Regions from separate parts of the Kitasatospora sp. NBC_01266 genome, predicted to be linked through region 3. Evidence: riboswitches for the same ligand, from Rfam matches in the RefSeq annotation. Region 3 holds a riboswitch; each other region holds the start of a gene.
The links. A riboswitch is a leader RNA that binds a small molecule or an ion and turns the genes downstream of it on or off. The one in region 3 is predicted to bind cyclic di-AMP.
Positions count from the first base shown of each region.

Region 1: linked by a shared signal. The riboswitch ahead of OG403_RS10625 (NlpC/P60 family protein) and the one ahead of OG403_RS34380 (LysM peptidoglycan-binding domain-containing protein) in region 3 are both predicted to bind cyclic di-AMP.
Region 2: linked by a shared signal. The riboswitch ahead of OG403_RS22115 (transglycosylase family protein) and the one ahead of OG403_RS34380 (LysM peptidoglycan-binding domain-containing protein) in region 3 are both predicted to bind cyclic di-AMP.
Region 4: linked by a shared signal. The riboswitch ahead of OG403_RS05595 (transglycosylase family protein) and the one ahead of OG403_RS34380 (LysM peptidoglycan-binding domain-containing protein) in region 3 are both predicted to bind cyclic di-AMP.

Region 1 is NZ_CP108458.1:2,531,672-2,539,422, forward strand. Features, by position in the region: gene OG403_RS10610 (glycosyltransferase family 87 protein) at 1-468, shown strand, start outside; gene OG403_RS10615 (hypothetical protein) at 525-1,607, opposite strand; gene OG403_RS10620 (C40 family peptidase) at 1,721-2,761, opposite strand; gene OG403_RS10625 (NlpC/P60 family protein) at 2,971-4,095, opposite strand; cyclic di-AMP (ydaO/yuaA leader) riboswitch at 4,100-4,250, opposite strand; gene OG403_RS10630 (C40 family peptidase) at 4,537-5,574, opposite strand; gene OG403_RS10635 (NYN domain-containing protein) at 5,741-7,240, opposite strand; gene OG403_RS10640 (hypothetical protein) at 7,376-7,669, opposite strand.
Region 2 is NZ_CP108458.1:5,038,584-5,046,334, reverse strand. Features, by position in the region: gene OG403_RS22140 (NAD(P)/FAD-dependent oxidoreductase) at 1-1,105, opposite strand, end outside; gene OG403_RS22135 (Ppx/GppA phosphatase family protein) at 1,557-2,498, opposite strand; gene OG403_RS22130 (DUF501 domain-containing protein) at 2,495-3,136, opposite strand; gene OG403_RS22125 (FtsB family cell division protein) at 3,184-3,615, opposite strand; gene eno (phosphopyruvate hydratase) at 3,705-4,991, opposite strand; gene OG403_RS22115 (transglycosylase family protein) at 5,187-6,059, opposite strand; cyclic di-AMP (ydaO/yuaA leader) riboswitch at 6,062-6,216, opposite strand; partial or broken gene OG403_RS22110 (cytochrome P450) at 6,477-7,019, opposite strand.
Region 3 is NZ_CP108458.1:8,030,407-8,038,157, forward strand. Features, by position in the region: gene OG403_RS34370 (nSTAND1 domain-containing NTPase) at 1-1,280, opposite strand, end outside; gene OG403_RS34375 (MarR family winged helix-turn-helix transcriptional regulator) at 1,449-1,871, shown strand; gene OG403_RS34380 (LysM peptidoglycan-binding domain-containing protein) at 2,085-2,975, opposite strand; cyclic di-AMP (ydaO/yuaA leader) riboswitch at 2,981-3,104, opposite strand; gene OG403_RS34385 (serine hydrolase domain-containing protein) at 3,402-4,847, opposite strand; gene OG403_RS34390 (SAM-dependent methyltransferase) at 5,085-5,888, shown strand; gene OG403_RS34395 (glycoside hydrolase family 27 protein) at 6,104-7,751, shown strand, end outside.
Region 4 is NZ_CP108458.1:1,236,371-1,244,121, reverse strand. Features, by position in the region: gene OG403_RS05595 (transglycosylase family protein) at 214-1,407, opposite strand; cyclic di-AMP (ydaO/yuaA leader) riboswitch at 1,415-1,578, opposite strand; gene OG403_RS05590 (hypothetical protein) at 2,405-3,364, opposite strand; gene OG403_RS05585 (DUF397 domain-containing protein) at 3,853-4,089, shown strand; gene OG403_RS05580 (ATP-binding protein) at 4,375-4,989, opposite strand; gene OG403_RS05575 (helix-turn-helix domain-containing protein) at 5,372-6,238, shown strand; gene OG403_RS05570 (TetR/AcrR family transcriptional regulator) at 6,280-6,930, opposite strand; gene OG403_RS05565 (MFS transporter) at 7,190-7,751, opposite strand, start outside.

The DNA.
Region 1 (7,751 bases), 5.5 Mb from region 3:
CTGCTCTACTGGCGGCTGCGGGCCCGCCGCTGGCAGCCCTCCACCACCTATGACGCGGCCCTGGCGGCGCTGCTGATCTTCACCGTGACCAGCCGGGTGATCAGCCCGCAGTACCTGGTCTGGCTGGTCGGCCTGGCGGCCGTCTGCCTGACCGTGCGCGGCACCAGCCAGCGTCCGGTGGCGGTCATGGTCCTGGTCGCGACGGTGCTGACCACGCTGGAGTTCCCGATGAACTTCGGCCAGGTGGTCAACAGCACCGGCTGGGGCGTCACCATCCTGACCGCCCGCAACCTGACCATGCTGGCCGCCACCATCGTGTCCTGCCAGCGGCTCTGGCGCTCCACCCAGGGCCCGGCCCCGGCCGTCGCCGAGGAGAGCGAGGCGCCGACCGAGCCGGAGCCGAAGTACCCGGTGCGCCCGGGGATCGCCTACGAGCAGAGCCTGCTGGACGACATCCAGCACGGCTGACGGATCGCCAGGCGCGTGCCAGGCCGGGTTCGGGTTCGGCTGGTTCGGCCGGGCGCTCAGGAGCTGCCCGGCCCGACCTGGCGGACCACGTCGGCGATCCAGCGCCTGGTGAACTCCGCCAGCCCGTACCCCAGCCGCCGGCCGAGGATCAGGTCCAACTGCTGGTCCCGGCCGGCGCCGGGGCCGGCCGCGCCGACCGCCCGGTAGACGTCGACCAGGGCCTGCTGCCCGTGCTCGGCGGCGATCAGCGAGCAGGCCAGCCAGGAGAGTTCGTAGGCCTGGGCGATCGCGGTGGAGCCGGCCTTGAAGTCGGCATCGGTGGGCAGCGCGGTGGGCAGTTTGCCGGCGGCCACGTCCTGGGTCAGCTCCGGGGCGATCTGCCGGGCGGTGTGCCCGGTGTTCAGGTAGCCCGTGTAGTCGGCCACGCCCTCGGAGAGCCAGAGCGGGGTCCACGGGTGGGTGTCGGCCCGGGTGGCGACATGGGTGGACTCGTGGGTGATCACCACGTGCTTGCCGAACGCGCTGAGCCGGCGGTACGCGTCGGGGTTGACCAGCACCCGGTCGGCGGGGGTGCGCACCGGCGCGGCGGGGGCCGCGACGGTGACCGCGGCGATGTCCGAGTAGCTGCTCGGATCGGCCCCCAGCAGCTGGGTGAACTGCGCCGCGGTGGTGGGCAGCTGGAGCACCAGCCGACCCGGCCACCCGCCGCCCCAGACCGCGCTGACGGCGGGCACCGCCTGGTCCCCCAGCCCGGCCAGCTCGGTCAGCAGACCGGGCGTGGCCGGCCCGAGCACCACGCAGTGCGCCCCGCGCACCGGCGTGGGGTCGCCCAGGTCCCAGGGCGCGGCCGGGCTGCCCGGGGCGGCGCTCTCACCGCTCACCGCGCCGCCGGCCAGGGTGAGCCGGCGGCGCAGCACCACCGGGTAGTCGTCGAAGCCGTCCAGCCGGTAGGAGAGCTCGGCGCTCACCGTGCGGGCGTCCCACGAGGTCGGGCGGTAGTCCAGCTGGGCCAGCCGCAGCGCGGCCAGCTCACCGGTGCGCAGCGCCTGGGCGTGCGCGGCCAGCAGCGCCGTCGGCTGCCCGGCACCCGGCGTACCGAGCGGGGCCGCGCCGGTGGGCACGGCGGCCCGGGCGGGCACCGCGCGGGGCAGCGAGAGCTGGGCCAGCCCGCCGGCCGCCAGCAGCAGCGCGGTGCGCCGGGAGAGCCCGCCGCCACCGGCGGGCTCTCCCGGCGCGCTGGGCGATCGGGCGCTCAGACCCGCACCACCGCCGCCACCGGCATCGCCGCGACGTTCTCGTAGCGCACCCGGGCCCCGGGGTACGGGGCATGGATCACCGTGCCACCGCCGACGTACATGCCGACATGGTGCATGTCGTGAAAGAAGATCACCAAGTCTCCCGGTCGCGCCTCGGCCAGGCTGATCCGCTGCCCCCCGAACGCCTGCGCCTGCGAGGTGCGGGGCAGGCTCACTCCCGCCTGCCGCCAGCTCCAGTACATCAGACCCGAGCAGTCGAAGCTGCCGGGCCCGGTGGATCCGTAGACGTACGGGGAGCCGAGCTTGCTCAGCGCCGCGGCCACCGCGACCGCCGCCCGGTCCGAGGCGGGCGGCTGGTTGCCCAGATCCACCCGCTCCGCCCCGCGCGCGGCCCGCTCGTTCGCCTCCCGGGCGTCCTGCGCGAGCAGCTGGTCCCGCTCGGCGGCGGAGAGGCTGTCGAGCAGCGCCTGGGCGCTCTTCAGCCGCTGCTGCACCTGCTGCTTGCTCTTCGCCAGGGTGCTGCGCACGGTCTCCAGTTCGGCCAGCTTGGCGCCGGCCTCGCTGCGCCGCTGGTCGAGCCGGTGCTGCTGCTCCAGCACCTCATGGAGCGTGGCGACCTGCTGGCGGCCCGCCTCGGCCAGACTGCGCGCCTTGAGCAGGTAGCCCGCCGGATCGGAGGAGAGCATCAGTTGAACGCTCGGGTCCATCCCGCCCGAGCGGTACTCGGCCGCGGCCACCGTGGCCAGGTCCGACCGCATCCGGTTGAGCGTGTCCTGCCCCTGTGCCACCTGCGCCTGCAGCGCGCTGCTCTCGGCCTGCAGCCGCTTGACGTCCTCCTCTGCCGCGTTGGACTTCTCCGAGGCCTGCTCGGCCTCCGTGTAGAGCTGGTCGACCTGCGACTTGACGTCGTTCTTGTCCGGCTTGGCCGGTGCGCCCTGGGCGCTGGCCGTCATCGCCAGCGCGGTGGTCGCGGCAGCGGTGACCGCCAGCACCCGGGCGAACCGGCGCGCGGTGCCCGACGGGGGTGTAATCGCCATCGCCTGACGACTCCAATCGCCGTGAGGGCTCGGGGAGAGCCCTCGGAGGAGCTGAGGTCCGAGCGCAGACGTTAGCGAGTCAGGACGGATGAGTCCAAACCCTCACCGATACGAATATTTGATCCACAATCGGACAGCAGAACGGCGAAGGCCCGGCCTCCACGCGGGAGGCCGGGCCGAAGTGACGCTTCACCAGGAACGTCAGGACATCAGGGGCGGACGATCGCATCGATCGTCATCACGGTGGCCGACTCGTACTTGACGTTCTCACCGGCGCGCGGCGCGTGGATCATCACGCCGTTGCCGATGTACATGCCGACGTGGCCGTAGTTGTTGAAGATGAGCAGGTCGCCCGGCTGCGCGTTGGCGATGTTGGTGCCCTCGTTGGTGCCGATCGCGGCCTGCTCCTGGGAGGTGCGCGGCAGCGCGACACCGGCCTGCGCGTAGGCCCACTGCATCAGGCCCGAGCAGTCGAACTCGGAGGGACCCGTCGAACCGTAGTGGTACGGCGAGCCGAGCTTGCTCACGGCGGCGGCGATCGCCGCGGCGGCGGCCGAGTTGCCGGTGGTCGGCGCGGCCGGGGGCGTCGCGGTGCTGCCGAGGGGGGTGCGGGCCGAGCCGCGCGAGGCGGCGCTCTGCGACTGCGCCGCGGCGGCGGCCTGCGCCTGGGCCTGCTGGGCGGCGGCCTTCGCCTGCGCGTCGGCCTGCGCCTGCTGGGCGGCCATCTGCTGGCGCTGCTGCTCGGTGAGCGAGTTGAGCAGGTTCTGGGCCTGCTGAAGCTTGGCCTGGATGGTGTCCTTGGCGGACTTCAGCTGCTGGGTGGTGGCATCCAGCGCGGCGAGCTTGCTCTGCGTCTCGGTCTTGCTCTGATCGAGCACCTTCTCATCGCTCTGCAGCTCCTTCAGCGTCTCCGCCTGGGTGCTGTTCAGCTGGTTGAGCGCGCTGGCCTGGCCGAGGAAGGTGTCCGGGTGAGCCGAGAGCATCATCTGCACGGTCGGCGATATGCCGTTGTTGGCGTACTCGTCGGCGGCCACCGAGGCCAGCCCCGACTGCAGGTTGGTCACCTGGTCCTGCTGCCGCGCCACCTGGTCCTGCAGGTCGCCGACCTGCTTCTGCAGCGTCTGCTGCTGGGCCTGGGCGCCGTCGTACTGCTGGGTGGCCTGCTCCGCCTGGTTGTTCAAGTCGTCGACCTGGGACTTGACCTGGTCGAGCGAGGGCGCCGGATCGGCGTGCGCCGCGCCCTGCGAGGAGAGGGCCACGGCGGTGGCGGCAGCGGCGGTCAGAATCGACGCGCGGGCACGGCCAACGGGCTTGGGACGACGATGGGACGCCACGAATCCTTCTTCCCTGGGACCGCCTACCGGGTGAGCTGACGGGTTCGGGCTGGAAGACATGCCCTACGACGCCTCACCGGCCTGTGGCCGACCTGGCGCCGATTCACCCCGGAGGAACGTGGTTCCCCGGCTCCGGTCCGCAGCTCCCCAGAAGGGGTTCCCCGTCGGACAGTCAACTGTCCGTGCTGCTTTCCAGACTCGGCGGTAACCCGCGCTGCCACCCCGGTCGGGTGATCTCCATCGCGTGGGTCTGGCTGCCGACCCTAGTAACAAATCTGTGATCCGTTCAAATCCTTGTCGGAAAAACCCGGAAACTTTGACTCTGGGTGCTAGGGAGATCACCAACAGGTGATCAAGTAGTGTGCAGACAAGTGTCCCCCGTCACACCTGGCGGGTGACGGGGGATCAGGAGCGCGGCTCGCGCGGCGGGGCGACGCCGGGTCAGACCCGGCGGATGATGTAGGACTCGCCCATCGTGCTGACCTGAGCGATCCGGACCACGTCACCGGTGTGCGGCGCGTGCACCATCTCGCCGTTGCCGATGTACATGCCCACGTGGTGCCGGTCGCTGCCGAAGATCACCAGGTCGCCCGGCTGGGCGTCGGCCAGGTCCGGCACCGCGGTACCCACCGTGGCCTGCTCCTGGGAGGTGCGCGGCAGCGAGACGCCGGCCTGTGCGTAGGACCACTGCATCAGACCCGAGCAGTCGAAGGTGCTGGGGCCGGTGGCACCCCAGACGTAGGAGTCGCCGAGGCGGCTGAGCGCCTCCTGTACGGCCTGGCCCGCGTAGCCGGCGGCCGGCGGCAGGTTGAGCGTGCTGAGCTGGGCCCGGGCGCTGCCGCGCGAGGCGGGCGCCTCCTGGGCCGCCAACTGGGCACGCTGCGAGGCGCTCAGCGAGTTGAGCAGCTTCTGCGCGGCGGCCAGCTTGGTCTGCACGTCCGACTTGGCCTGGTTCAACTGCGCGGTGGCGGTGTCCAATTCGGCCAGCGTGTCGGCGGCTTCCTTCTTCTCCTGGTCGAGGTTGCGCTCCTCGCCCTGCAGCGACTTCAGCGCGTCGGCCTCGGTGCTGGTCGCCACCTGCATGCTGGAGGCCTGGTCCAGGTAGGTCTGCGGGTTGGAGTTGAGCATCAGCTGGACCGAGGGGTCGATCCCGTCGTTGCGGTACTCGTCCCCGGCCACGGTGTCGAGGCCGCTCTGCAGCTGGGTCACCTGGTCCTGGGTGCGGGCCACCTCGTCCTGCAGCTGCGAGGCCTGCTGGCGCAGCTGGTCGCCGCGCTCTTTGGCGCCGTCGTACTGCTCGGCCGCGGCCTCCTGCTGGTTGTTCAGCGCGTCGATCTGGGCCTTGACCTGATCGACCGAGGGTGCCGGATCAGCCCAGGCCCCGCTCTGCGAGGAGATCGCGACCGCGGTCGCCGCAGCGGCGGTGAGTACGGAGATCCGCACGCGGCTCGACTGCTTGGGACGGCGGTGGGACGGCAAGGGACTGCTCCTTCTTCTACCGGGCTCACCCGATCGGGTGAGTGGCCGGAAAAATAGGTTTGACGCCAGACCCTAGTGAACATCAGATCCTCGCGCCACTCCCCGACTACGACCAACCAGCCTTCACGGCCAGGTGTTCACCGGCTCTTCACCAGTTGAGCGCTGGTCAGCTGCGGGCCAGGCGGTTCAGCAGCAGCACCGAGGCGACCGGGCGCGCCCCCGCCTTGCGCACGCCGTCGGCCACCTCGCGGTCGGCCGAGACCACCACCACCGGGCGGCCCTGCGGCTCGGCCCGCACCAGCTGGCGGATCAGCTCGTCGGCGGTCTGGCCGGTCCGGCTGAACCGCACCCGGACCCCGCGCGGCGGCGCCATGATCACCGGCACGTCCAGGTCCTGCCCGTCGAAGACGCAGGTCACCTCGGCCTGGGTGCGCTGCGCGAGCATCGCCAGGCCGCCCAGCAGCCGCAGCCGCTGCTGCTCCAGCGGCAGCGTGGGATAGCCGGTCTTGGTCACGTTGTAGCCGTCCACCACCAGGTGCACCTGCGGGATCGCCAGCAGCTGGTCGAGCAGCGCCGGGTCGTCCTCGGCCAGTCCGCGCCGGGCCACATCGTGCGGCGAGGCCGAGCCGGGGACCACCGCGTCCACCAGGTCGGCCGGGTGCAGCTGGGTGACCGGCAGCGCCAGTTCACGCTGCAGCCCCTGGGCCGACTGCAGCACGGTGTCGAGCAGCAGCCGCAGCCGCATGTCCTCCACGCTGCGGCCCTCACGCGCCGAGCGGCGCCCGGCCTCCAGGGCGGTCTCCAGCTCGGCCACCCGATGCTTCAGCCGCCGGTTCTCGCTCTCCGCGGCGCCGCGCTCGACGGTCGCGGCAGCGGCGGCGGCGGTCAGTTCGGCCTGCAGCTTGCGGGTCTCGGCCTGGGCGCGGCGGGTGTCGCTCTCCAGTCCGCGCAGCTTCTTGCGCAGCGTCTCCAGCTCCTTGCGGGTGCCCTCGGCCTCCGCGCGCTGGCGCTCCAGGTCGGCCCGGGCCGCGAGGCGGGTGGCGGCCAGCTCCTCCTGGAGCTTCTCCACCAGCCGGGCCGCCTCGGCGGCGGCGTCCTCGGCACCGGCCCGCTCGGCCTGCTCGCCGGCCTCGGCGACCAGCCGGGTCCAGCCGCGGGTGCGCAGCAGGTAGGCGGCGGCGGCCACGTCCAGCGGCTCGGCCGCGCCCGGCACCTGGCCCGCCTCCAGCGCCTTCACCAGGTCGGGCTGGCCCAGCCGCAGCCGGTCCGCTATCCGCAGCCGGAAGACCGGCTCGGCCTCCAGCGCGGCGGCCAGCGCGGTGCCCGCGTACTTGGCCCGGCGGGCCGGGGTGAACTTGGCGTACGGGCGCAGTGAGGCCGGCAGATCGGTGAGCGGCAGGCCGCCGAGCGCGTCGGCGGCCAGGCCCACCACGCGCCGGCGCACGCCCTCGGGCAGCGGGCGGTCCAGCTGCTCGGCGGGCGGTTCCTGCTCCTCGCCCTGGTCCTCGCCCTGGTCCCCGGCCTCAAGCGCTTCGTCAGCCTTGCCGACCTCAACGGCCTCGCCGGACGGCTCCACGGCGCTGTCGGCGGACGTCGCGGACGCGGCCGGTTCGCCGGCAGCGGGCAGCGGCCCCTGCGGCTCAGCGGCCTGGCTGGCTGCGTCCATCGCGTCCTCGGCTCCGATCATGGTCTGCGCGGCTGCCCCGGCCCAGGCCCGGGGCGCCCCGACTCACCGCCCGGTGACTCTCACCGCTCGGTGCAATTGTCGCGTGCGCGGCGGCTGTTTTTCAGCAGCGCCTGCTCAGCCCGTCTGCTCGGCCCCGTGCTCGGCAGACTCCGCAGCGGGCTCGGCACCGGGCTCCTCGGCATCCGGGCGGGCCACCAGCTCGACCTGGTCGACCGCGTTGCACCAGCGGCAGCGGATCGACTCCAGCGTCTCGCTGAGCACCTCGGCCTCCTCGACCTTGGGGTCACCGGCCAGGTCCAGGTGCAGGTACTCGACCACGCGGGAGGACCGGGTCACGTCGAACCGGGTCAGGTTGCCACAGAGCGTGCAGCGCCAGCGGGTCTCGGCGGTGGGCACGGGGACGGGCATGAGCGTGGTCCTCTCGGCTGGTACCTGGTCCGGTCCGTGTGCCGGCCAGGTCTCAAGCCTAGGGCCTGACGCTGGGACGGCG
Region 2 (7,751 bases), 3.0 Mb from region 3:
CGCCCTTGTGCAGGCCCAGACCGGCGACCGCACCGAGGTTCTTGTGCTTGTACTCCTGCTGCGGGAAGCCGCGCATACCGGAGATCACGTTGTCACCGAGGACCACGGCCTGGCGCACCGCGTGCTGGGCGTTCGGCGGGCACCAGGCGCCCTCACCGGCGGCCAGGTCCGGCACCTGCGAGTTGTCGCCGGCCGACCAGACGTTGTCGAAGCCCTGGACCTGCAGCGTCGGGGCGGTGTCGATGTGGCCGCGCGGGCCCAGCGGCAGGCCGAAGTTGGCGACCACCGGGTTGGGCTTGACGCCCGCGGTCCACACGATGGTGGCCGCGTCGGCCTCGACGCCGTTCTTCAGCACCACGTGCTGGTCGACGCAGGAGTCCATCGAGGTCTCGATGTAGATCTCGATGTTGCGCTCTTCGAGCTTCTGCTTGGTCCACAGGCCGAGGTCCGGGCCCATCTCGGGCAGGATCCGGTTGGCCGCCTCGACCAGGATGAAGCGCATGTCGTCGCGGCTGACGGTCTTGTAGATCTTCGCCGCGTCCCGGGCCATGTCCTCGACCTCGGCGATGGTCTCGACGCCGGCGAAGCCGCCGCCGATGATCACGAAGGTGAGGGCCTTGCGCCGGATCTCCGGGTCCGTGGTGGACTCGGCCTTGTCCAGCTGCGCCATGACGTGGTTGCGGAGGCTGATCGCCTCCTCGACCGTCTTCATGCCGATGCCGTGCTCGGCGAGGCCGGGGATCGGGAAGGTGCGGGAGACCGAGCCGGTGGCCACGACGAGGTAGTCGAAGGGCAGCTCGTAGCTGTCGCCGGCCAGCGGCGCGATGGTGGCGACCTTGCGGGCGTGGTCCACAGCGGTCACGTGACCGGTGAGCACCTCCGCCTTCTTCAGGGCGCTGCGCAGCGGTGCGACGAGGTTGCGGGGCGCGACGTTGCCGCCGGCCGCCTCGGGAAGGAAGGGCAGGTACGTCATGTACGACCGCGGGTCGACGACCGTGACGGTCGCCTCCCCGTAGCGCATCTTCTTGAGGATGCGCATCGCGGCATACAGGCCGACGTAACCACCGCCGACAATGAGGATGCGAGGACGCTCCGTGGTGCTCATATCGGAAAGTATCCAGCACCGGTCGGAGCACCATTCGTGAGGCCCGTCACAAGGATCTGGACAGCCTCTGCTACACTGCCCGCCCACACCTCGGGACTTGAGGGCCGCTCAACGGGGCCCCGGCGGACCCGTACGGAGGTTTGGATTCCACTCGCCCTGCTGAGCAGCAACGATCCGCCCCGCACCGAGGTTCCCGAGCGCCGTTTCGATTTCGCTGGCGTATCCGGAACCCCGCCTGGGATCCATCGGGCCGCCGCGACCGCCGACCTTCACTCTCGCAATCCGGACGAACCGCCCCGCGGACTGAGCCGAATGTCCGATTCGCCATGTGAAGAAATTCACGAACTTTCTCGCGGCACCCGGCCGGGTCGCCGCCATCGGGCGGCCCGGCCGAGTGTCCATCGAGGGATCCGACTGGTGGGACACCAGTGGACCGCGAGCCGACACGTCCTCAGACCGCCGCGCTCCAGGCGATCCCGTCCAGGATGTCGTGCTCGCTGACCACCAGTTCCTCGGCCCCGGTCCGCTCCATGATCGAGAGCAGCACCAGCGCGCCGGCCCCGATCACGTCCACCCGGCCCGGGTGCATCACCGGGATCGCGGCCCGCTCCGCGTGGGTGGCCGCGAGCAGCCGTTCGGTCACCTCGCGGACCTGCGCCGACGACAGCCGGGAGTGGTGCACGGCGGTGGAGTCGTACTCCGGCAGGCCGAGCGCGATGGCGGCCACCGTGGTGACCGTCCCGGCCAGGCCCACCAGCGAGGCCGCCTCGGTCAGCGGGACCACCTCGGCGGCCTGGTCGAGGGCCGCCTCGATGTCCGCCCTGGCCGCCGCGATCTGATCGGCCGTCGGCACCTGCGAGCCGGCGAAGTGCCGCTCGGTCAGCCGCACGCAGCCGATGTCCACCGAGCGGGCCGCGTGCACCTGCGCGCCGCCCAGCACGAACTCGGTCGAACCGCCGCCCAGGTCGAAGACCAGGTACGGCGCGGGCACGGCGGCGCCGGCCAGCTCCTTGGTGGCGCCGGTGAAGGAGAGCTGGGCCTCCTCGTCGCCGCTGACCACCTCGGGCTCGACGCCCAGGATCTCGCGCACGCCCTTGGTGAACTCCGCGCTGTTCTCGGCGTCCCGGGAGGCGCTGGTGGCCACGAAGCGGGTCCGCTCCGGCCCCACCTGGTACTCGGCGATCACCGCGGCGTACTCGCGGCAGGCCGCGAAGGTGCGCTCCAGCGCCTCGGGGGCCAGCCGGCCGGTGCGGTCCACGTCCTGGCCGAGCCGGACGATCAGCATCCGCCGGTCCAGGTCGGTGATCGCACCGGTGGCCGGGTCGAGGTCGGCGATCAGCAGGCGGATCGAGTTGGTGCCGCAGTCGATCGCGGCGACCCGGGTGACACTCACTTCTCTCCCTCGTCCTGCTGCTCGGCCTGGCGCTTGGCGGCGCGCTCGGCGGTCTTGCGCTCCTTGGCGGCGATCACCGCCGTGTGGTCCTCGGCCTCGTCCCGCTGGGCCACCAGCGCCTCGACCCCCGCCTCGACCTGCTGCTCGCTCACACAGCCGCCCTTGCGCCACCACTCGGGCAGCATCGCCAGCGCCTCGTCACCCAGCGGGTTGACGCCGGGGCCGGCCGCCAGCGAGTGGCCGACCAGCACGTGCAGGCACTTCACCCGGTCCGGCATCCCGCCGGCCGAGGGGAAGCCCTCCAGCACCTCGATCGCGTCGCGCCGGGCGATGTAATCCTCGTGCGCCTTCTGGTAGGCGGCGGCGAGCTCCGGGTCCTCGGCGAGCCGGGCGGTCTGCTCCTTCATCACGCCGTCCGCCTCCAGGGTGCCGATCAGCGAGGCGGCCTTGGGGCAGGTCAGGTAGTACAGGGTGGGGAACGGGGTGCCGTCGGGCAGCCGGGGGGCGGTCTCCACCACGTCCGGGTTGCCGCACGGGCAGCGGTGCGCCACCGCCCGGGTGCCGCGCGGGACGCGGCCGAGCTGGGCCGCGACGGCGGCCAGGTCGCGGTCGGCGACCGGCTGGTTCTCAAGTGTCATGTCAGCGCTGTCTTCTCACAGGGCCGGCCTCGCACGAGGCCGGCTTCTCACGGGGCGGGGGCAGGGGTGGCAGCCGCGTCGACCGAGTCCCAGACGGCGGCGTACCAGGGCTTGGCCGCCTGCGCGGCGGCCTGGGCGGAGCCTCGGCCCGAGGGCGGGGAGGCGGCGGCCGAGGGGGTGGGGTCGATCGAGACGAAGGGGGTCTCGCCGGGCATCGCGTAGTGCAGCCGCTCGCGGGCCTGGGCCTTGACGTACTCCGGGTCCTGCCAGCGGGCCAGCTCGGTGGTCAGCTGCTCGACCTGTCGGCGGGCCTGCTCGGCCTTGACCCGCTGGGCGGCGATCTGGTCGCGCTGGTTGATGAACTGCCGGGTCGGATACGCGAGGATCGCCACCAGCGAGCAGAGCACCAGGACCAGCACGGTGGCCCGGCTGGTGAACCGCGGCCGGCCGCTCAGACCCGGGATCTTCCAGCCTGCCATCTCCTGACCCCTCCCACTCGCGCCGATGCCCCGGCGTCCACCCTACGGGGTGCGCGCCGGGGCATCGGTCAGGCTTGCTGCGAGGTTGCTCAGGCCTCGAAGCGGAACCGCGGGAACGCCGCGCGGCCCGCGTACTCGGCGGCGTCGTCGAGGATCTCCTCGATGCGCAGCAGCTGGTTGTACTTGGCGACGCGCTCGGAGCGGGCCGGGGCACCCGTCTTGATCTGGCCGCAGTTGGTGGCGACGGCCAGGTCGGCGATGGTGACGTCCTCGGTCTCGCCGGAGCGGTGCGACATCATGCAGCGGTAGCCGTTGCGCTGGGCCAGCTCGACGGCGTCCAGGGTCTCGGTCAGCGAACCGATCTGGTTCACCTTCACCAGCAGCGCGTTGGCGGTGCCGGTCTCGATGCCCCGGGCCAGGCGCTCCGGGTTGGTGACGAACAGGTCGTCACCGACCAGCTGCACCTTGTCGCCCAGCTGGTCGGTGAGGGCCTTCCAGCCGTCCCAGTCCGACTCGTCCAGCGGGTCCTCGATGGAGACCAGCGGGTAGGCGTCGACCAGCTCGGCGTAGTACGCGCCCAGCTCGGCGGCGGTCAGCGCCTTGCCCTCGAACTGGTAGGCACCGTCCTTGTAGAACTCGGAGGAGGCCACGTCCAGGGCCAGCGCCACGTCCTTGCCGGGCACGTAGCCGGCCTTCTTGATCGCCTCGACGATCAGGTCCAGCGCCTCGCGGTTGGAGTCCAGGTTCGGCGCGAAGCCGCCCTCGTCGCCCAGGCCGGTGGACAGGCCGCGCTCCTTCAGCACGCCCTTGAGGGTGTGGTAGACCTCGACGCCCCAGCGCACGGCCTCGGAGAAGGACTCGGCGCCGATCGGCGCGATCATGAACTCCTGGATGTCGACGTTGGAGTCCGCGTGCGAGCCGCCGTTGAGGATGTTCATCATCGGGACCGGCAGCACGTGCGCGTTCGGGCCGCCCAGGTAGCGGAACAGCGGCAGGTCGCTGGCCTCGGAGGCGGCGTGCGCGACGGCCAGCGAGACGCCGAGGATCGCGTTGGCGCCCAGCGAGGACTTGTCCGGGGTGGCGTCCAGGTCCAGCATCGCCTGGTCGATCAGCCGCTGCTCGGTGGCGTCGTAGCCGACCAGCTCCGGGCCGATCTGCTCGATCACGGCGAGGACGGCCTTCTCGACGCCCTTGCCGAAGTAGCGGTTCTTGTCACCGTCACGCAGCTCCAGCGCCTCGAAGGCACCGGTCGAAGCGCCGGACGGGACAGCGGCACGGCCGGTGCTGCCGTCGTCGAGACCGACCTCGACCTCGACCGTGGGGTTGCCGCGCGAGTCGAGAATCTCACGGGCTACGACGACATCAATGGACGGCACGAGGCATCTCCTAGGCGGAAGCGGTCCTGCGGACGTGGGTACGGAGTCGTTACGACCAGAGCCTAACCGCACCGGCCGCGACGACGACCCGGACCTGGGTTCCGTCTCACGGTGTGGCTCGGCTACCTGTCGGTAGTTCACCTGAATGCCGGTGCGGGGCCACCTCGGCCCGGACCCGCACCGGCTGTCGGCCGGTCAGCCGAAGTGCAGCACCTGACCGGGCATGATCAGGTCCGGATTCCCGCCCACGGTCTGCTGGTTGTCCTGGTAGAGCTGGTGCCAGCCGCCGCCCAGGTGCTGGGCCTGGGCGATGGTCGAGAGGGTGTCGCCGGCCCGCACGGTGTAGTCGTGACCGGAGCCGCCCGCGTTGCCGACGGCGGCGGCCGGCGTCTGGACCGGCACCTGGACCGGAGCCTGGACTGGCGCCTGGACTGGCGCCTGCACCGGTGCCTGGGGAGCGGCGTACCGGTTGTACACGCCCTGGTGGCTGGTCCAGAACCAGCCGCCGTCGCTCTGGTACCAGTACACCTGGCTCTTCGCGTCCCAGCCGGCCTGGCCGGGGAAGGCCGGGGCGGCGGACTGCGGCGCCTGGGGCTTGGCCTGCGGGGCCTGGGGAGCCAGCGCCTGAGGCCGCGTCTGCTGCTGGCTCTGCGCGGCCGGCGCGGTGGTGTCCACCGTCGCGGCGGCGCCGCCCTGGGACAGGCCGGCCTTGACCGAGCAGACCGGCCAGGCGCCGGGCCCCTGGGAGGCCAGCACCTTCTCGGCGACCGAGATCTGCTGCGCCTTGGTGGCCTGATTGGCCTGCGGCGCGTACTGGGTGCCGCCGTACGCGGCCCAGGTGGAGGAGGTGAACTGCAGGCCGCCGTAGAAGCCGTTGCCCGAGTTGATGCTCCAGTTGTTGGTGCTCTCGCAGTTGGCGACCTTGTCCCAGGCCGACACCGGAGCGGCGTGCGCGGCGGTCGCGGTGAGCAGCGGCACCGCCAGGCCCGCGCCGGCGACGCCGGCCACGGCGATCGCCTTCTCGGTCTGGGTACGACGACGATGACGGCCATTGCCCATGAGCAGCATGAACTGTCCCTCTCCGCACGCCTGCGAGGTGAGCTGTCGGGTTCGGGCCCGTGAGGTCGGCCCGGCCGCTGACGCGGCTTCACCCCTAGCCGTGGGAGACGGCAGAAAATCCTGGGTCCCCCGCCCCTGCCCCGAGTAGGTCGGGTGTCCCGGCAGCGCGGTGGGCAGGATTCGGCGTACCGCACGCGGGGTTCGCAGCTGCGAACTCCTGGGAGGGTAGGCAGATTGACGGACCAATCACAAGCTCATATCGCGTACATCACACGAGAATTACGACAAGTGGCAGATCGCCTACTAACCGATCAGGTTTGTCCGCATTGATGCCTGTTCAGATCAGGCGTGTCGGAACACTTCCGACACGCCGTCAGCCGGTCGCGGCAAGCTGAGATATCAACAGATCAGCAGATCAACGCACCGTCAGGACGTGCCGGCCGAGGACTCCGGCGTGAACGAGACCGGCAGTTCACGCAGCCCACGCATGATCAGGCCGCCCCGCCAGCGCAGTTCCGCCGGCTCGGTGGCGAAGTCGAGGTCGGGCAGCCTGGTCAGCAGGGTGGCCAGTGCCGCCTGCCCCTCCAACCGGGCCAGCGGGGCGCCGATGCAGTAGTGGATGCCGTGCCCGAAGCCGAGGTGCGGATTGTCCCTGCGGGCCAGGTCCAGGGTGTCCGGTTGGCCGAACCTGGCCGGGTCGCGATCGGCCGCGGCGAGCACCACCAGCACCGGATCGCCGACCGGGATGTGCACCCCGCCGATGGTCAGCGGCGCGGTCGCGAACCGCCAGGTGGCCAGCTCCACCGGGCCGTCGTAGCGCAGAAGTTCCTCGACGGCGGTGGTCAGCAGCTCCCGCTCGCCGCGGCGCAGCGACTCCTGCAGCCGGGCGCGCTGCTCCGGGTGGTTCATCAGCGTGTACATGCCATTGCCGATGAGGTTGACAGTCGTCTCAAAACTCGCGGCGAGCACAGCATGCGGGCCATCCTTCGGCCCTACACTCGCGGGCGCCTCCGGGGCCTCCACCGGCCCCTCTTCACCGACCACCACCCACAGGGACCGCGCCACGCGCCCCGTGATCTTCAGCGGAGGAATCGTCGGAGCCACGTACACCGGCGTCCCACCACCGCGCTGGTTCAGCATCTCCACGATCGCCTTCCACGCGCCACGCTGGAAGAAGGTCAGCTGCCGCTCACGGATCCGCTGTGGGTTGCCGAACGCATCCGTCATCTCGTTCCACGGCGTCCCGGTGCGCAGGCGGCAGAACATGCCGTTGAAGGCCAGCCGCAGGTCGATCGTCGTCTTCGTGAACGACGACTTCGCCACGTAGGCCGAGAGGATCTCCTTCACCATCACCCAGTCGTCCTCGTCGATGTCGGCCGGCACCGGGTGCTGCGTCCCCTTGTGCCACTCCGTCACCGGGCACGGCTTACCCGACCGCTTCTTGAACCGGTGGTTCCCGGCTGACACCCGGACATCGAACATCGCGAACAGCTCCGACTTCTCCGCCAGAGTCAGATCCCCCACCCGCAGGCGCGCCGAAGAGATGAACTCCTCCATCTCCTTCGCCTCCTGCTGTGTCGACTCGTAGTCCTCCAGCCATGCCTCGGCCTCCTGAAGGGATGCCTGGAGAGCCATCAGCTCCCTGTTGGGCTTGGAGAGGGACTTCTCTCGCACCCGGTCCGGCAGCCTGTTCTTGTGACA
Region 3 (7,751 bases):
GCGTGCGAGAGCAGCGGCAGCACGCCGGCCAGTCCGGACCGGAACGGGGCGGTGCCGACCGCGCCGGGGTCCTCGGGCGAGCCGGCCGGGTGCGGGATGCCCGCGAGGCCGAGGTCGCGCAGCAGTACCTCGACCAGGCCGGGCTCCAGCAGCAGGCCGGCCTCGGTGGCCGGGCCGGTGATCGCCCGGTGCAGCTCGGCGGTGGCCATCGGGCCGAGAGCGAGCAGGCCGCGGGTGAAGACGGGCACCAGCTCGGGGTGGTCGAGGCACCGACCGCAGAAGTCGGCCCGGACGCCGAGCACGATCATGGTGGGGGAGGGACCCGGGTCGGTGGCGAGCTCGCAGAGGTCCCGGATGAAGGCGCTCCGCTCGGCGGGGTCCTGGCAGAGGGTGAAGACCTCCTCGAACTGGTCCACGACGAGGACCAGTCCGTCCGGAGCCGGGCCGTCCTGCTCCGGGTGCTCCTGCCCCGGGCCGTCCGGAGCCAGTCCGTCCGGAGTCGGGCCGTCCCGGCCCGGGCCGTCGTCGGCGGGCTCGGTCGCGGGCACCACGGTGGACGGCCCGGTGTCGAGAGCGCGACGCAGTGCCGCCAGCGGGTGGGCGGTGGGTGTGCAGACAACCGCTCGGCGGGGACCGGGGCGGGTGGTGGGCAGGGCGCCGCGCCGCAGCGCGGGCAGCAGGCCGGCTCGCAGTAGCGATGACTTTCCGGCACCCGACGGCGCGACCAGGGCGAGCGGGCCCTGTCCGGCGCGCTCGGCCAGCCGTTCGAGCAGCGCGGCCAGCGCGCTCTCGCGACCGGCGAACCAGCGGGCGTCCTGTGGACCGAAGGCGGCCAGGCCCGGATAAGGGCAGGGGAGCGCGGGCTCGCCACCAGCACCCGCACCGGTCGCCGAACCGCGCGTCGTGCCGGTCGCCGCGCCGTGCGTTCCACCGCGCGCCGCACCGTGCGCCGGTTCGAGCCCCGACCCCGACCCCGACCCCGACCCCGACCCCGACCCCGACCCCGACCCCGACCCCGACCCCGGCCCCGGGTCGGCGAGACGGGCCAAGGCGCCGTCGGCGTCCAGCAGCCGATCGCAGCGTCGGGCAAGGTCAGGGCCGGCCGGCTTGCTGCCGTTCTCGATCTTGCTGAGGTAGCCCTTGCTGTAGTGCAGCAGCCGGGACAGCGCGCTGAGCGAGAGCCCGCGTGCGGTCCGCAGTCTGCGCAGCTCGGCGCCGAAGTCCCGGGCTGAGGCGCCGGTGGCGGTGACGGGCGGGTCCGTCGGTGGCAGCCGGTCCACGTGTCACCCCATGACGGCCTGTCGGATCCAGGATCCAGCGGATCTGTCATCGACAGATTACCGGCTGTGACGGGATGTCCTGGACTGCGGACGCCGCTATGTTGTACTGCGCAACCAGCATCGGAGATGCCTGCACGGGGGGTTCGGTGTGGGAGAAAAGGGACGAACGTGTCGGGTCGGGACGAGTCGATCGAGATCATCCAGCGTGAGCTGACCGCCTTCGCGCGGCGGGCCCGGCACAAGGCCTCGCAGCTGCACCCGGGACTGTCCTTGGTGACCTACAGCATTCTCGACCTGATGAACGAGCGCGGCGGCTGCCGGGCGGCGGACCTGGCCGCCTACTTCATGCTCGACAAGTCGACGGTGAGCCGGCAGGTGGGCGCGCTGGAGAAGCTGGGCCTGCTGAGTCGGGAGGTGGACCCGGAGGATCACCGCGGTCAGATCCTGCGCCCGAGCGAGCAGGGCCTGGCGCTGCTGCGGGAGGCGTACGAGATGCGGCGGGAGTCGTTCACCGAGCGGTTCACCGACTGGGCGGACGACGACGTCGCGCGGTTGGCGGGTTACCTGGTCCGGTACGGCGCCGCCGACTGAACCGGGGGCCGGTGACGCCAGTCACGACCCCGTGACCTGGCCCGGGCCATCCCGGGCCGTCCCGGGCCGTCCCGGGCTGTCCCGGGGCGGGTCACGGGGGCGGGTCCTCCCCGGGGCGGCCGCACGCGAAAAGCCGCCGGCCGGTCGCCAGGTGCGAGGACCTGTCGACCGGCCGGGCGGCTCAGCTACGGCTGCTACTGATCACCAGGGTGATCAGTACGCCTGGTGGACCTGCCAGAAGGCCCAGGCCTGGTTCGGGCTGCCGTAGGTGGTGTTCATGTACTGCAGCGCCCACTTGATCTGGGTGGCCGGGTTGGTCGCCCAGTCGGAACCGGCGGAGGCCATCTTGTTGCCGGGCAGCGCCTGCGGCAGGCCGTAGGCACCGGAGCTGGGGTTGGTGGCGGTGACGTCCCAGCCGCTCTCGTGGGTGATGATCTGGTCGAACGAGGCCAGCTGGTCAGCCGGAACGATGGAGGCGGCCAGCGCCTGCAGCGAGCTGGGGCTGTTGACGTCCACGGTGGCGACGGGCGCGGCAACCGGCGCGGCGGCGACCGGGGCAGCGGCGACCGGAGCGGCGGCCGGCGCGGCCGGAGCCGGCGCCTGGGTGGCGGCCGGGGCCTGGGCCGGGGCGGCCTGGGCGTCGCCCAGCACCAGGTGCTGGCCGGGGAAGAGCACGTTCGGGCCCTGGTTGAGGGTGCCCTTGTTCAGGTCGTACAGCTTCTGCCAGCCGCCCTGCACGTTGTGGCTGGTGGCGATCTTGGACAGCCAGTCGCCACTCTGCACGGTGTAGGAGGCGGGCGCGGCGGCGGGGGCCGGGGCGGCGGTCTGCGCGGCGGCGGGAGCGGCGGCCGGCGCGGCCGGAGCCTGCTGGACCGGGGCCTGCTGCGCCGGGGCCTGCTGCGTCGCGGCCCAGTGGCCGGTGTAGCCCTGGCCGGCGGCGTGGTGGTGGTGGCCGTGGCCGGCCGGGTGCAGCGGCGCCGCGCTGGCACCGGTGGCGGCGATCAGCGGCAGACCGGCACCGACACCCGCGAGGACGGTGACGGCGACGGCGCGCTTGAGGGCGGCGCGGTTGGGCAGGCTGGGGCGACTGTTGACGGACAGCATGAAAAACGTTTCCTCTCCCACGCCTGCGAGGTGAGCTGTCGGATTCGGGCTGGAGTTGCCCGGCCGCGCATAAGCGCGGCTTCACCCCAAGCCCCGCCCGGAGATATCCGGGTGAGGCGACTTACCTTTGGGTCCCCCGCCCCTGCCGTGGTGCTGTGGATGCACGTGCCCACTCCGTCCGGCGGCAGGATTCGGCGTTCCGGGGAGCGGGGTTCGTGTGAAGACGAACGAGATGCACCGTAAACGGGTCGAAGGTCCTACCACAAGCCCATGTGAGCTGTCTCATGTTCGAGCTGGGAGAGGGTCAGGGGTGGCACAGGATTGGATCAGAAGTGGATCAGGAGTGGATTAACTCCACCCCTGATCCCTTTTCGCGTGATTCCCCTCACAAAGGCTGTTGTTATCTCCCCGTGATTTGAAATTCCGTCAGCCGGCGTGCCAGCCCTGCGGGTCGACACCGCCCGGCACGGGTGCGGCCGGGTCGTAGGGCGTGCGGGTCAGCACGAAGCTGCCCAGGTCGAGGTGGCTCGCCGAGCCGTCGTCGGCGAACACCACGCGCAGCGGCTCGCCCGCGTAGTAGCCGTCCAGGCCGGTCCAACTGCCGTCGGACTCGGGCTGGAAGCGCGAGGCGCGGGCCCGGTCGCCGAGCAGGGTGAGCTCGAGGGCGCGGTCGGCCCGCAGGTGCAGGGCCAACGCGGTGGTTCCCCAGTACCAGGGGCCGGTCAGCGCCAGCAGTTCGGGATCGGCGTCGGTGAACGGGCGCCAGGGCGCGGGGATCCGCGGCTCGCGCTCGGCCACGATCCTGAGCAGGTCGCCGGCCACCCCCCAGAGCGCCGGACTCGACGTCACATTGGCCAGCGTGATGACGGCCACGTCGTCCTCCAGGCTCACCCAGAGGCCGGCCAGGAAGCCCGGCATCGAGCCGCCGTGGCCGATCAGCAGTCGGCCGTCCTGGCGCAGCAGTTGCAGGCCGAGCCCCTGGCAGGCGGTCCAGTCGCCCTCCGGCGCGGCGGCGGGCCGGCGCATCTCGGCGAGGGTGTCGGCGCGGAGCACCTTCTCGGTGCCGCCCGCCGTGGGGCCGGTCAGGAAGGCGGCCCAGCGGGCGAGGTCGGCGGCGGTGGACCAGAGCTGGCCGGCCGGTGCCATCAGGCCGGTGTCGGTGAGCGGCTCGGGGATCATCACGTCCGCCCACGGGTGCACCGCGAACCCGCCCGCGTGCGGGGCCTGTGGCAGCAGGGTGGTGCGGGTCATGCCGAGCGGCTCCAGCACCTCCTGGCGCAGCGCGTCGAACCAGGACATCCGGCGGATCTTCGCCACCAGCGCGCCGAGCAGCGCGAAGCCGGGGTTGGAGTAGTGGAAGCGTTCCCCGGCGGCGTGCCGGAACGGCTGGTCCTCCAGCAGGTGGCCCAGCTCGGGGCGCAGCTCGCCGGAGGTCCGTTCCCACCAGGGGCTCGGCGTCTCGGCGGCCAGCCCGGCCGTGTGGCTGAGCAGTTGGCGGATGGTGGCGCCGCCGGCGGCGGTGTCGGGCAGGTGCTGCTCCAGCGGGTCGGCCAGGTCGATCAGGCCCTCGTCCCGCAGCCGCATGACCAGGACGGCCACGAAGGTCTTGGAGATCGAGCCGATCCGGTACTGGACGTCCTCGTCCGGCGCGTGACCTTCGGTCATGCTGCGGGCGCCGGTCCACACCAGTCTCCCGCTGCGGACCACCGCGCCGACCAGCGAGGGGGTTCGCCCCTCGGCCTGCCCGACGGCGAGGCGGTGCAGCAGGGCCCGCGAGGTCTCCGGCAGCAGATCGGCCACCGGTAGGGCGGGAGGTGACAGTTCGTCGGCTCGCTGCTCGTTGTACGGCGGATCGGCAGCCGGGTGGGTCATCTGATCTCGCATTCGCAAGCGGCCGGGGGTGTCGGCACGGGGATCGGATCGTTTGACCCTACCCGGGGCCACCGGACGCGGCGCGGTATTAAACCGGGGCGCGACGGCGCGCGTCCGCGCCGCGCACGGGGTCGGTGCGCCGGTCCGCGCCGCGCACCCGCCGCCGAATCGATTCGAACACGCCCGGTATGCTGCAGCGGTCCGCCTGGGAGGCGGGTGTGGAGCAAGGGGGAGACGGTGCGACAGCCCGAGCGCGGAACCGATCTGACGGATCTTCAGACCGATCGGCCGCACCCTGCGCGGATCTACGACTACTGGCTCGGCGGCAAGGACAACTTCCTGCCGGACCGTCAGGCCGCCGAGCACGCGATCAGCGCGGCGGCGGACATCCCGGCCGCCGCCCGGGAGAACCGGGCCTTCCTGCGCCGGGCGGTGCAGTTGGCGGCCCGGTCCGGGGTCCGGCAGTTCATCGACGTCGGCGCGGGCCTGCCTTCGCCAGGCAATGTCCACCAGGTGGCACAGTCCGTCGATCCGCAGGTCCGGGTGGTGTACGTGGACAACGATCCGATCGTGCTCACCCACGGCCGCGCACTGCTGGTGGACAACCGCAGCACGACGGTGCTGACCGGGGACGTGCGCGAGCTGGACGAGCTCTTCGAACGCCCGGAGCTGCGCGCGCTGGTCGATCTCTCCCAGCCGGTGGCCGTGCTGCTGCTCGCGGTGCTGCACTTCGTCACGGACGAGCAGGCGCGCGAGGCGGTGCGCCAGGTGTACGAGCGGGTCGCGCCCGGCAGTTACCTGCTGCTGTCGCACAGCACCCACGAGGGCAACCCCGAGCGGGCCGCGGAGGTGGCCAAGACCTGGGACAAGACCGCCTCGGGTATCCGGCTCCGGACCCGCGCGCAGGTGACCGAGCTGTTCGAGGGCTGGGAACTGCTGGAGCCCGGGGTGGAGTTCGTGCCGCTCTGGCGCCCGGAGGGGGAGGGGGCCACCGACGCCAGTACCCGCTGGATGTACGCGGGCGTCGGGCGCAAGAGCTGACCTGAGCTCAGCGCAGAACCACCGAGCGGGGTGCGGCCGTCGAGGCCGTACCCCGCTCGGTCTGTTTGGCCTGCTCAGCGGCGGTCCGGGGGCTGCGGTGCGTGACATTGCCTATGTATACGGTGATTTCTGTCCGAAGCATTGACAGATTCCAACAGAACTCAATACTTCTCAACAGCGGCGGGCAGCCGCGTCCCCCACAGAAGGTACCTGGAATGGTTGAGTCCTGGTCGACCGCGTCACGCCGCCTCGGTGCGCTCGCGCTCTCCTCGGTCGTGCTGACCTCCCTCGCGCTGACGGGCGCTCAGAGCGGTCTCGCGGCCACCCCCGCGGCGGCCACCGTCACCCCGCCGCTCGGCAACGGCCTGGCTCTCACCCCGCCGATGGGCTGGAACTCCTGGAACAGCCTGGGTACCGGCGTCAACGAGCAGCAGATGGTCGACACCATCGACTTCATGTCGTCCAACGGCCTGGTGGCGGCGGGCTACAACACCGTCACCATCGACGACGGCTGGTCGCTGTCGCACCGCACGGGGCAGACCACCGACCTGGTGAAGAACTCCTACGGCGCCATGCAGTTGTACGACAACGGCGGCAACCCGGTGCTCGGCACGGACGGCACCGGCAACGACCCGACCTCCGGCGACCTGACCCCCAACGCCGCGAACTTCCCGTCGCAGGTGGTCAACGGGCAGACCATGAACGGCATCCAGTACCTGGCCTGGTACGCGCACAGCAAGGGCATGAAGTTCGGTCTGTACGCCACCGACACCTACACCACCTGCCAGGGCCACCCCGGCAGCCTGGGCCACGAGACCACCGACGCCAACGACTTCGTCTCCTGGGGCGTCGACTACGTCAAGTACGACGACTGCCCCTACGGCCCGGCGATCACCGGCCCGGACGGCCACAACTACGGCACCCAGGGTGAGGGCAAGGAGCTCACCGAGTCGATGTACGCCCGGGTGCAGACCTTCCAGAAGGCGCTGGACGCGGCCTCCGCCGCCCAGGGCCGCCCGAAGGTCACCCTGAGCGTCTCCGCGCAGCCCGTGCACACCGGCATCCCGTACCTGGAGTCGAGCACCGACCCGGCCCGCTCGGACTCGCTGGTCGTCGCCGCCGGTACCCCGCAGTACCAGGCGCCCGGCTACGCGCCCACCGGCGTCTGGTGCGGTCAGGTGGCCAACCTCTGCCGGATCGGCGGTGACCGCAACAGCGACCTGAACGGTGTGCTCTACGGCGGCGCGCTCGGCACCTCGCTCCAGTACGCCTCGAACATCAAGCCGGGCAGCTGGAACGACATGGACATGATGTTCGCCGGCTGGAACGACGTCTACGGCGAGTGGGGCGTCAGCGACACCTGCAGCTGCCACCAGCCGTTCACCGACACGGAGTCGGCCAGCGAGATCTCCATCCTCTCGATGATGGCCGCCCCGCTGATCTCCGGCGCCGACTTCCGCACCGCCGCGCAGTCCCAGCACACCGCCAACGGCGTCACCTGGTCCACCGGCATCAGCCCGTCCGCGCTGGCCATCTACAAGAACGCCGACGTCGTCGCCGTCGACCAGGACGCGCTCGCCAAGCCGGCCACCCTGGTCGGCAGCGCGCCCGCCACGCAGACCGCCCCGGTGGTGCTGCGGCGCCAACTGGCCAACGGCGACCTCGCGGTGCTGCTGCTCAACCAGGACCCGAGCAACACCCAGACCATCAGCACCAGCCTGAGCGCGCTGGGCCTGTCCGGCAGCAGCTACCGGGCGGAGGACCTCTGGTCCAAGGCCACCAGCACGGTCAGCGGCACGCTGAGCGCGAGCGTCGCCCCGCACGGCGTGGCGATGTACCGGATCGCGGCCGGCTCCACCGCCG
Region 4 (7,751 bases), 6.8 Mb from region 3:
GCTGCCCGGCGACGCCGTCCACGGCTGATCAGCGCGACCGCGTCCCGGCCCGCCCGAGCAGCACGGCCGAAGGCCGCCTCCCCGAGGGGAGGCGGCCTTCAGGCTGCCCTGCGGTTGCGATCGGCGAGGCCGATCAGCACGTGTCCACATATGTCGGCACATGTTCACGCGTGTCATCGGGACGCGTTCTTCACCACGCGTCCGTCAGCTGGTTCAGACCCGGCCGGCGAAGTCCGGGGTGTAGTTGGCGATGGTCTCGTACTTCACGCCGGCGCTCGGGTTGGCGGCCTCGACGAACTGGCCGTTGCCCACGTAGATGGCGACGTGGTAGACGCCCGAGTCCTGGCCGTTGTTCGACCAGAACAGCAGGTCGCCCGGCTGCAGGCTGTTCATCGACACCGGGGTGCTGGCGGCGGCCTGGTCGGCGGCCACCCGCGGGATGGAGATGCCGGCGTGCGCCATGGCGGCCTGGGTCAGGCCGGAGCAGTCCCAACCGCCGTTGCCGGTGCCGCCGTAGATGTAGGCCTGGCCGACCTGGGACTCGGCGAAGCTGACCGCGGCGGCCATCGAGCCGGTCGCGGCCGGCGCGCTGGTGGCGGCGGTGGTCTGGGCGGGGGTGCTCGGGGCCGGGGCTGCCGGCGCCGGGGTGCTGGTGCTCGGGGCGGCCGCGGCGGTCGAGCCGCCCAGCGACAGCTGCTCGCCCGGGTAGAGGACGTCCGGACCGTGGGTCAGGACCGACTTGTTGAGGTCGTAGAGCTTCTGCCAGCCGCCGTCCACGTGGTGGGTGTTGGCGATGGTGGAGAGCCAGTCACCGGTCTGCACGGTGTAGCTCTGGCCGCCCTGGGAGTGGTTCCAGTGACCCCAGTTGCCGTGGCTCCAGCCGCCCTGCTGCGAGCCGCTCTGCGCTGCGGTGCTCTGCGCCGGGGCGCTGGTGGCGGAGGTGCTGGTGGCGGAGGTGCTCGGGGCCGGGGTGCTGGTGGCCGTCGAGGAGGAGCTGGTCGAGCCACCGGGGTTGATGGCCGGGGCGGGGCCGCCCTGGGTCAGGCCGGCCTGGACCGAGCAGACGGGCCAGGCGCCGGGGCCCTGGTCGGCCAGCACCTTCTCGGCGATGGCGATCTGCTGGTCCTCGGTGGCCTGGTTGGCCTGGGGGGCGTACTGGGTGCCGCCGTAGGCGGCCCAGGTCGAGGCGCTGAACTGGAGGCCGCCGTAGTAGCCGTTGCCGGTGTTGATGCTCCAGTCGCCGGAGCTCTCGCACTGGGCGACCTTGTCCCAGGTGGAGACCGACGCGGCGGAGGCGGTGGTGGCGGTGATGCACGGCAGGGCCAGGCCGAGGCCGAGCAGACCGGTGGCGGCGATCGCCCGACGGGCGTTGCGGGACGGACGGGTCGTGCCAGTGGTGGGCAGCATGAAGACGCGATCCTCTCCTACGCCTGCGAGGTGAGCTGTCGGATTCGGGCTGGAGTTGCCCGGCCGCGCACTGCGCGGCTTCACCCCTAGCTCCGAGCACCTGGTCCGAAGACCGGCGCCGGAGCGGCTTACCTGGTTCCCCCGCTCCTGCCGTGGTTGCGTTTTCGCGCTGCCAGCGCGCCCGTGGCAGGACTAGGCGTTCGGTTGCGCTGGGTCCGTGTGACCACGAACGGGGAGCACGTTAGACAGAGATAAGTTGAAACCGCAAACAGCTGTGATGGCGGTCACACGGGCTCCACGAGAGCTTCAAGATCGCCCCGGCGGCGCAGCTGAGGGAGCGTCGGGGGAGTGCGGCGGACGAGGTGGGCAACTGGCCCCGCGGCTGCGGAAAGTGCTGGTCCTTCAGGGCCGCGGGTGCTGATGGCCCGTCCGGTCGAGGGCGGATCACCTCTTGATGATCATGGAGATCCGCGGTCGAAATTCGTCCCGCCGGGCTGGGTCGAAGTCTCGCGGAGCGAGATGCGCCGTGACTGGCCGACATCAACCCAATGTCCGTTTTGCACCTTCTGTTATGGCGTCAGGTCGCCATCGCGAGCCGTTCGCTGCCGCCCCTTCGGCTACCGCCTTCGCCGGCCCGCTCCGCCACCGGGCCGTCACCTGCGCGCCACCTTGCCGTCGCCGGGGCGAGGCGTCGGCTTCTCGACGCCACCGGCCGGACGCCGGACGCCGGACGCCGGACGCCGGGCGCCGGACGCCGCCCGCTGGACGCTGGACGCTGGATGTTCGAGTGCCGGATGTTCGAGTGCGGACCACGGGCCCGCCGGCCCGTGCCGGCGCTCCAGCGGCCTCTGAGGCCCCGCCTGGCGGCCGGGTGACCGCCCGTGGGGTCCGGTGTCCGCCGGTGGGGCCTGTGGGCATGCCACTGGCCCTGCCCCCCGGCGCTGGTGCCAGGGGACAGGGCCAGTGCCTTGTCCGATATGTCGTGCTGACTACCGCGTCACTCGCCGGCGACGGTCTCCTCGAGGGGAGCTTCCTCGAGGGCCGGGGCCGGCAGCACGGCCAGGTACGCCGAGGCGACCAGCTGACCGATCGTCGGGTAGGCGCCCAGTCCGGCCGCGCTCTCGCAGCCGGTCTCCGCGGCGGCGGTGCGCAGCAGTTCTTCGTCGACCTCGGGGCCGATCACCAGCGGCGCCAGGGCCGGGCGCTGCGAGCCGGTGGCCCGCAGGTGCTCGACGGCGGCGGCCACCGCGCCCGGCAGGTCCAGCGCGGCGGCGACCACCGGCACCGCCAGGCGGGCCGCGAGCAGCACGCCGGTGATCCCGGCGGCGTCCGCGGCGGCCTGACCGCCGACGGTGGTCAGCACCACGCCGTCGGCGGCGGTGGTGATGGCGAAGAGCCGGGCGCGGTCGGCGCGGGCCAGGCCGGCCTCGGAGAGGCGCACGTGCACCGCCTCCGCCAGCAGCGGGTGCGGGCCGAGCACGTCGGTCAGCAGGGCGCCGGTCTCGGCGGCCAGGGCCTGCAGCTCCGTCAGGTAGTCGTGCGGGCCGGGCAGCAGTGGCACCAGGACCGGCGCGGGGCGTCCGGCCTCCAGTGCGGAGGTGATCAGGTCCTCGATCGTCGCGGTCGGCCGGGCGGTCGCCGCCTCGTGCGCACTCTCGCGCGGCTCGCTCTCGTCACCCTCGCCGGGCGCGTCCTCGGCCGCGACCCGCTCCGCCGCCGGGGCGGTGCGCAGCCAGCCGGCCGCCACCTCGATGCCGGGCTGCTCGAAGCGGATCACCGAGACCAGTTCGTCCACCAGGGCCACCGCGGCCGGGGTGGCCTGGGCGGGAATGGCGAGCACAAGCGCCGGTGCGCCGATCGGCACCTCGGGCCTTTCGGGCCGACGGTGGCGCCCCCGCGCGCGGGAGCCTGGCGTGCGGACGGGCAGTGGTGCGCCCGGGATGGCTGCAGTGCTCATGCCGGAGATCGTAGGACATGCGCGCGATCGCCCTGCATCCGGCTGGGCACCTTCGCACGTCATAGAAGGGGAGAGCGCTCGCCGACGCCCCGCCGCCAACCCGGACAAGCCGCGCGAAACCCTCGCCCGCTGGTACGGATGTGACGGAGTGTGAGGAAACGGCTGCGAAGTTGATCACTTGCGCGAGGGTGTCAATGGTTGAACCGGTCAGCCTTGTTGGCCGTTACTCCGACGCCGGGTCACGGATCATCGGCCGATTTGCCATCGAATGTCCGATTCTGTGGATCGGGCGAGGCTGCTCGGGGGTGGTTTGGTTACCTGTCGTACAGGCTTCTGCACGCGCAAAATCACATGCCGATGCACGTGCATTAGCGTTATCATTACGAGTAGTAAGGCACTAGCCCTGCCCGTACGAGCCGGAGGCGGCCGGCGGCCGGAGTGGCCGGGCGCCGAGTAGTACGAGCACTCCAGGCTCTTGGGAGATTTCTATGCACCACACGTTCAACGGCATGGCGGCTGCGGACCTCGATGGCGTGGTCTGGCAGAAAAGTCAGCACAGCAACTCCAAGGGGAACTGCGTGGAGTTCGCCGCCCTCCCCGACGGTGCGGTCGCGATGCGCAACTCGCGCTTCCCGGACGGCCCGGCGCTCATCTACACCCGTGACGAGATCGAGGCGATGCTGCTCGGCGTCAAGGACGGGGAGTTCGACCACCTGGTGGCCTGACGGCCTCGCTGGTCCACTGACACGAAAACGCGCCGTCGTGGGGGTCTGTGCCGCGGCGGCGTTCGACGTGTCCGGGCGGGGGCGGTGGCGGGGGCGGCGGGGGCCGGTCGGGCGCCGGCCCGCGAGGCCGCGGAGTGGGCGCCCGAGGCCGTGAAGCGCGAAGCCGCCGAGTATCGGTCCTGGAGGCGTCGAGCCGGCGAGTGTGACGCAGTGAAACGCCGCGCACGGGCGCGGCTCTCCCGGCCTTCGGCCGGGAGGCGCCCCCATGATGCGCGGCTGGGTGTTCTAGGCGGACCGGCGGTGGCGTCCGGCCGAGGCGGTCATCGCTGACATCGCGTCAGGAGCCAGGCCCGGTACGTCCTGTGCCGACTCATCGGCCTGGAACAGGGCCCAGACCACCTTGCCGGCCCCGGAGGCCAGCGGGTGCCAGCCCCAGGACTGGCTGAACGAGTCGACCAGGTGCAGTCCGCGGCCCGACTCGGCGACGAAGTCCGCCTCCCGGGTGACCGGGCCGCAGCTGCTCGGATCGCTGACCGCGCAGACGAGTTGGGAGGCGCGGTGGACCAGGCTGATCCGGATCGGCAGTCGCCCCTCCGGGCCGTGTCCCTGCTCCTCGGGTGACCGCCCGGCGCCCGCCTGTACCGGGAAGCCGGCCAGCGGCGAGTTCGGACAGCGGGACCCCGGCAGATCGGCGGCGGTCGGCTGGCCTATCGCGTGGCGCAGTGCGTTGGTCACCAGTTCCGAGGCGACCAGCGCGACATCGTCGAAGAGATCGTCAAGACCCCAGCGCAGCAACGTCGTTCTGGTGAAGTCGCGCGCGGTCTTCACCGCGTCGTAGCGGGGCGCGAGCGTACAGGTCACGACGTCAGGATCGACGGCCAGGGCCGCACCGGTGCCCATGAAGAGCTCCTCCCATAAGGGGGCGGACACGGCTGGACCCGGCGGGGTCATGCCGGTCACCTCCGACTCGCTTGGCCGCTTCGTCCTCGTCCCGACCAACAGCGCACGGTCGACAACGAAGCCCGCGGGAATGTCCAAGGGGCGTGCAACTGCACGTGCACCATCGTGCTCTGCGCTCCCGGCAGATGCAAGAGTCGATTCACGTGCAGTCGGCCGATTGGCATATGCAGGCGCCGGATGCACGTGCAGCGGAACGTGCCGATGGACGTGCTGATGGACGTGCCGATGCAAAATTGATAGATCCTTCTGCCACTACACGCACTGTGAGCGGCCAAGTGATGGCAGACTGTGCGCTGTTTCCCGACGCGGAGGTTCCCACGGCATGACCACAGCGCAGCCCGGCGGCGGTTCCATGGTGCGCCGGATCCTCCTGGGCTCCCAGCTGCGTCGGCTGCGGGAGAGTCGCAACATCACGCGCGAGGACGCCGGCTACGCGATCCGCGCCTCCGAGTCCAAGATCAGCCGGATGGAACTCGGCCGGGTCAGCTTCAAGGAGCGGGACGTCGCCGACCTGCTGAGCCTCTACGGCGTGACCGACGGCGAGGAGCGCGAATCGCTGCTCGGCCTGGTCCGCGAGGCCAACAAGTCCGGCTGGTGGCACAGCTTCAGCGACGTGCTGCCCGGTTGGTTCCAGACCTATGTGGGCCTGGAGGAGGCGGCCTCGCTGATCCGCACCTACGAGGTGCAGTTCATCCCCGGCCTGCTGCAGTCCGAGGACTACGCCCGCGCGGTCTTCGGGCAGAGCCGCCCGGTGCTCAGCGACGAGGAGATCGAGCGCCTGGTCGGCCTGCGGCTGCGCCGCCAGAAGCTGCTGACGCAGGGTCAGGGGCCCCGGCTGTGGGCGGTGATCGACGAGGCGGCGCTGCGCCGTCCGGTCGGCGGGCCGAAGGTGATGCGCGGGCAGCTCCAGTACCTGATCGACATCGCCGAGCAGCCCAACGTGGTGATCCAGGTGATGCCGTTCCGGTTCGGCGCGCACGCCGGAGAGAGCGGCGCGTTCAGCATCCTGCGCTTCCCTGAACAGGACCTGGCCGATGTGGTCTACCTGGAGCAGCTGACCAGCGCGCTCTACCTGGACAAGCGCGATGACGTGGACGCCTACGTGCAGGTGATGGAGCGGCTCTGCGTGGACAGCCTCACCCCGGAGCGCACCATCGAGCTGCTCGCCTCGATCCTCGCGGAGAGCTGAGCTCCGCAGCGGGGTGCCCGCGCCGGTGGACGCACTCCCGCTCAGCGGGCGGTGGAGTCCGGCGGCGCCCAGTGCGGTCGGCTCGGCGCCTGCGGCTGCGGTGGCCGGCCGAGCTCCCAGGGCAGCGAGTAGCGGGCGAACAGGTCGGCCCGGATCGGCGGCAGCGGGGTCTGCGCGCCGGGCAGCAGCAGGCCGATGCACCCGCCCATCAGGGCACTGCGCAGCACCGCGTGTTCGGCGATCGGATCCTCGGCTCCCCAGCCCGCCAGCAAGTCCCGCAGGATCGCCCCCAGTTGCCGCTGCTCCGGATCCTGCACGAAGTCGCCGACGTCCGGGTCGAGGATCAACGCCAGGTGCGAGCGCATCACCCGGGGGTGGTCGAGGGCCAGCTGGAGCACCGCGTCGATCGCGGTGGCCAGCCGGCACTGCGCGGAGGCACCGGTGGGCAGTTCGGCGAGCGCGGCGGTCAGTTCCAGGTGCATGAAGCGGTGGGTGGCCGCCTGCATCAAGAGCCGTTTGCCTTCGAAGTAGTACGACACCAGGCCGCGTGCCAGTCCCGCCTGTTCGGCGATGTCGGCGAGTGTGGTCGCGGAGTATCCGTGCTGGTCGACGAGTTCCACGGTGGCCCGCATCAGGCGCCGGCGGGAGCGCTGGCGCATCTCCTCGTTGACCGATTCCCCGCGAGGTGTCATCGTGTCAGCTCCGTACGTCGGTTGGCTCCGGGCCAATATACTGCCGGTCCAACGTACCGACGGTATCCGTCCGAGGCGGAGCCGGGGGCGACCAGGGCCGGTGGTCGACCCGTGCGGGCACCGGTGTCGGTCTCACCAGAACGGGGGACTGGTGAGACCGACACCCACCGGTCGGCGGTGAACCGCCGGCCCGGTGGGCGTGAGTGCCAGGTGCGTTGACCGGTCGGACCGTCTCGGACGGCCGGTCGCACCGGTTCGATCAGACCTGCTCGCTCGATCGGACCCGCTCCGCCAGGGCCGCCTCGGCGTTGCCCCGGGAGTAATCGTAGTCGGGGACCGGGTGCCCTGTCCCGGCCCGTCGCCGGTCCAGCAGCGCACCTGCGGCGGTGACCGCCAGGCCCACTGCGGCGACTCCGGTCACCAGCAGCAACCCGGGCCGGTAGCCGTCCAGTTGGGCGGCGTCGCTGGTGCCGCCGTGGCTGCCGGCGGTGATCACGGCGGTGGTCACCGCGAGCACCAGCGCGTTGCCGATCTGCATCGCGGTGTTCACCAGGCCCGAGGCCAGCCCCTGCTCCTCGTCGGCCACTCCGTTGGTGGCGGCGATGTTGGCCGAGGGGTAGAAGAGCGCGAAGCCGATGCCGAGCAGCACCATGCTGGGCAGCACCAGGGCGGTGAAGGTGCTGTGGGCGTCGAGCCGCAGGAAGAGCGCGTAGCCGAGGACCATCGCCAGGCCGCCGAGCGGCAGCAGCCGGCCGGTGCCGAAACGGTCCACGATGGCGCCCATCCTGGTGGCCGACAGCGCGACCAGCGCCCCGGCCGGC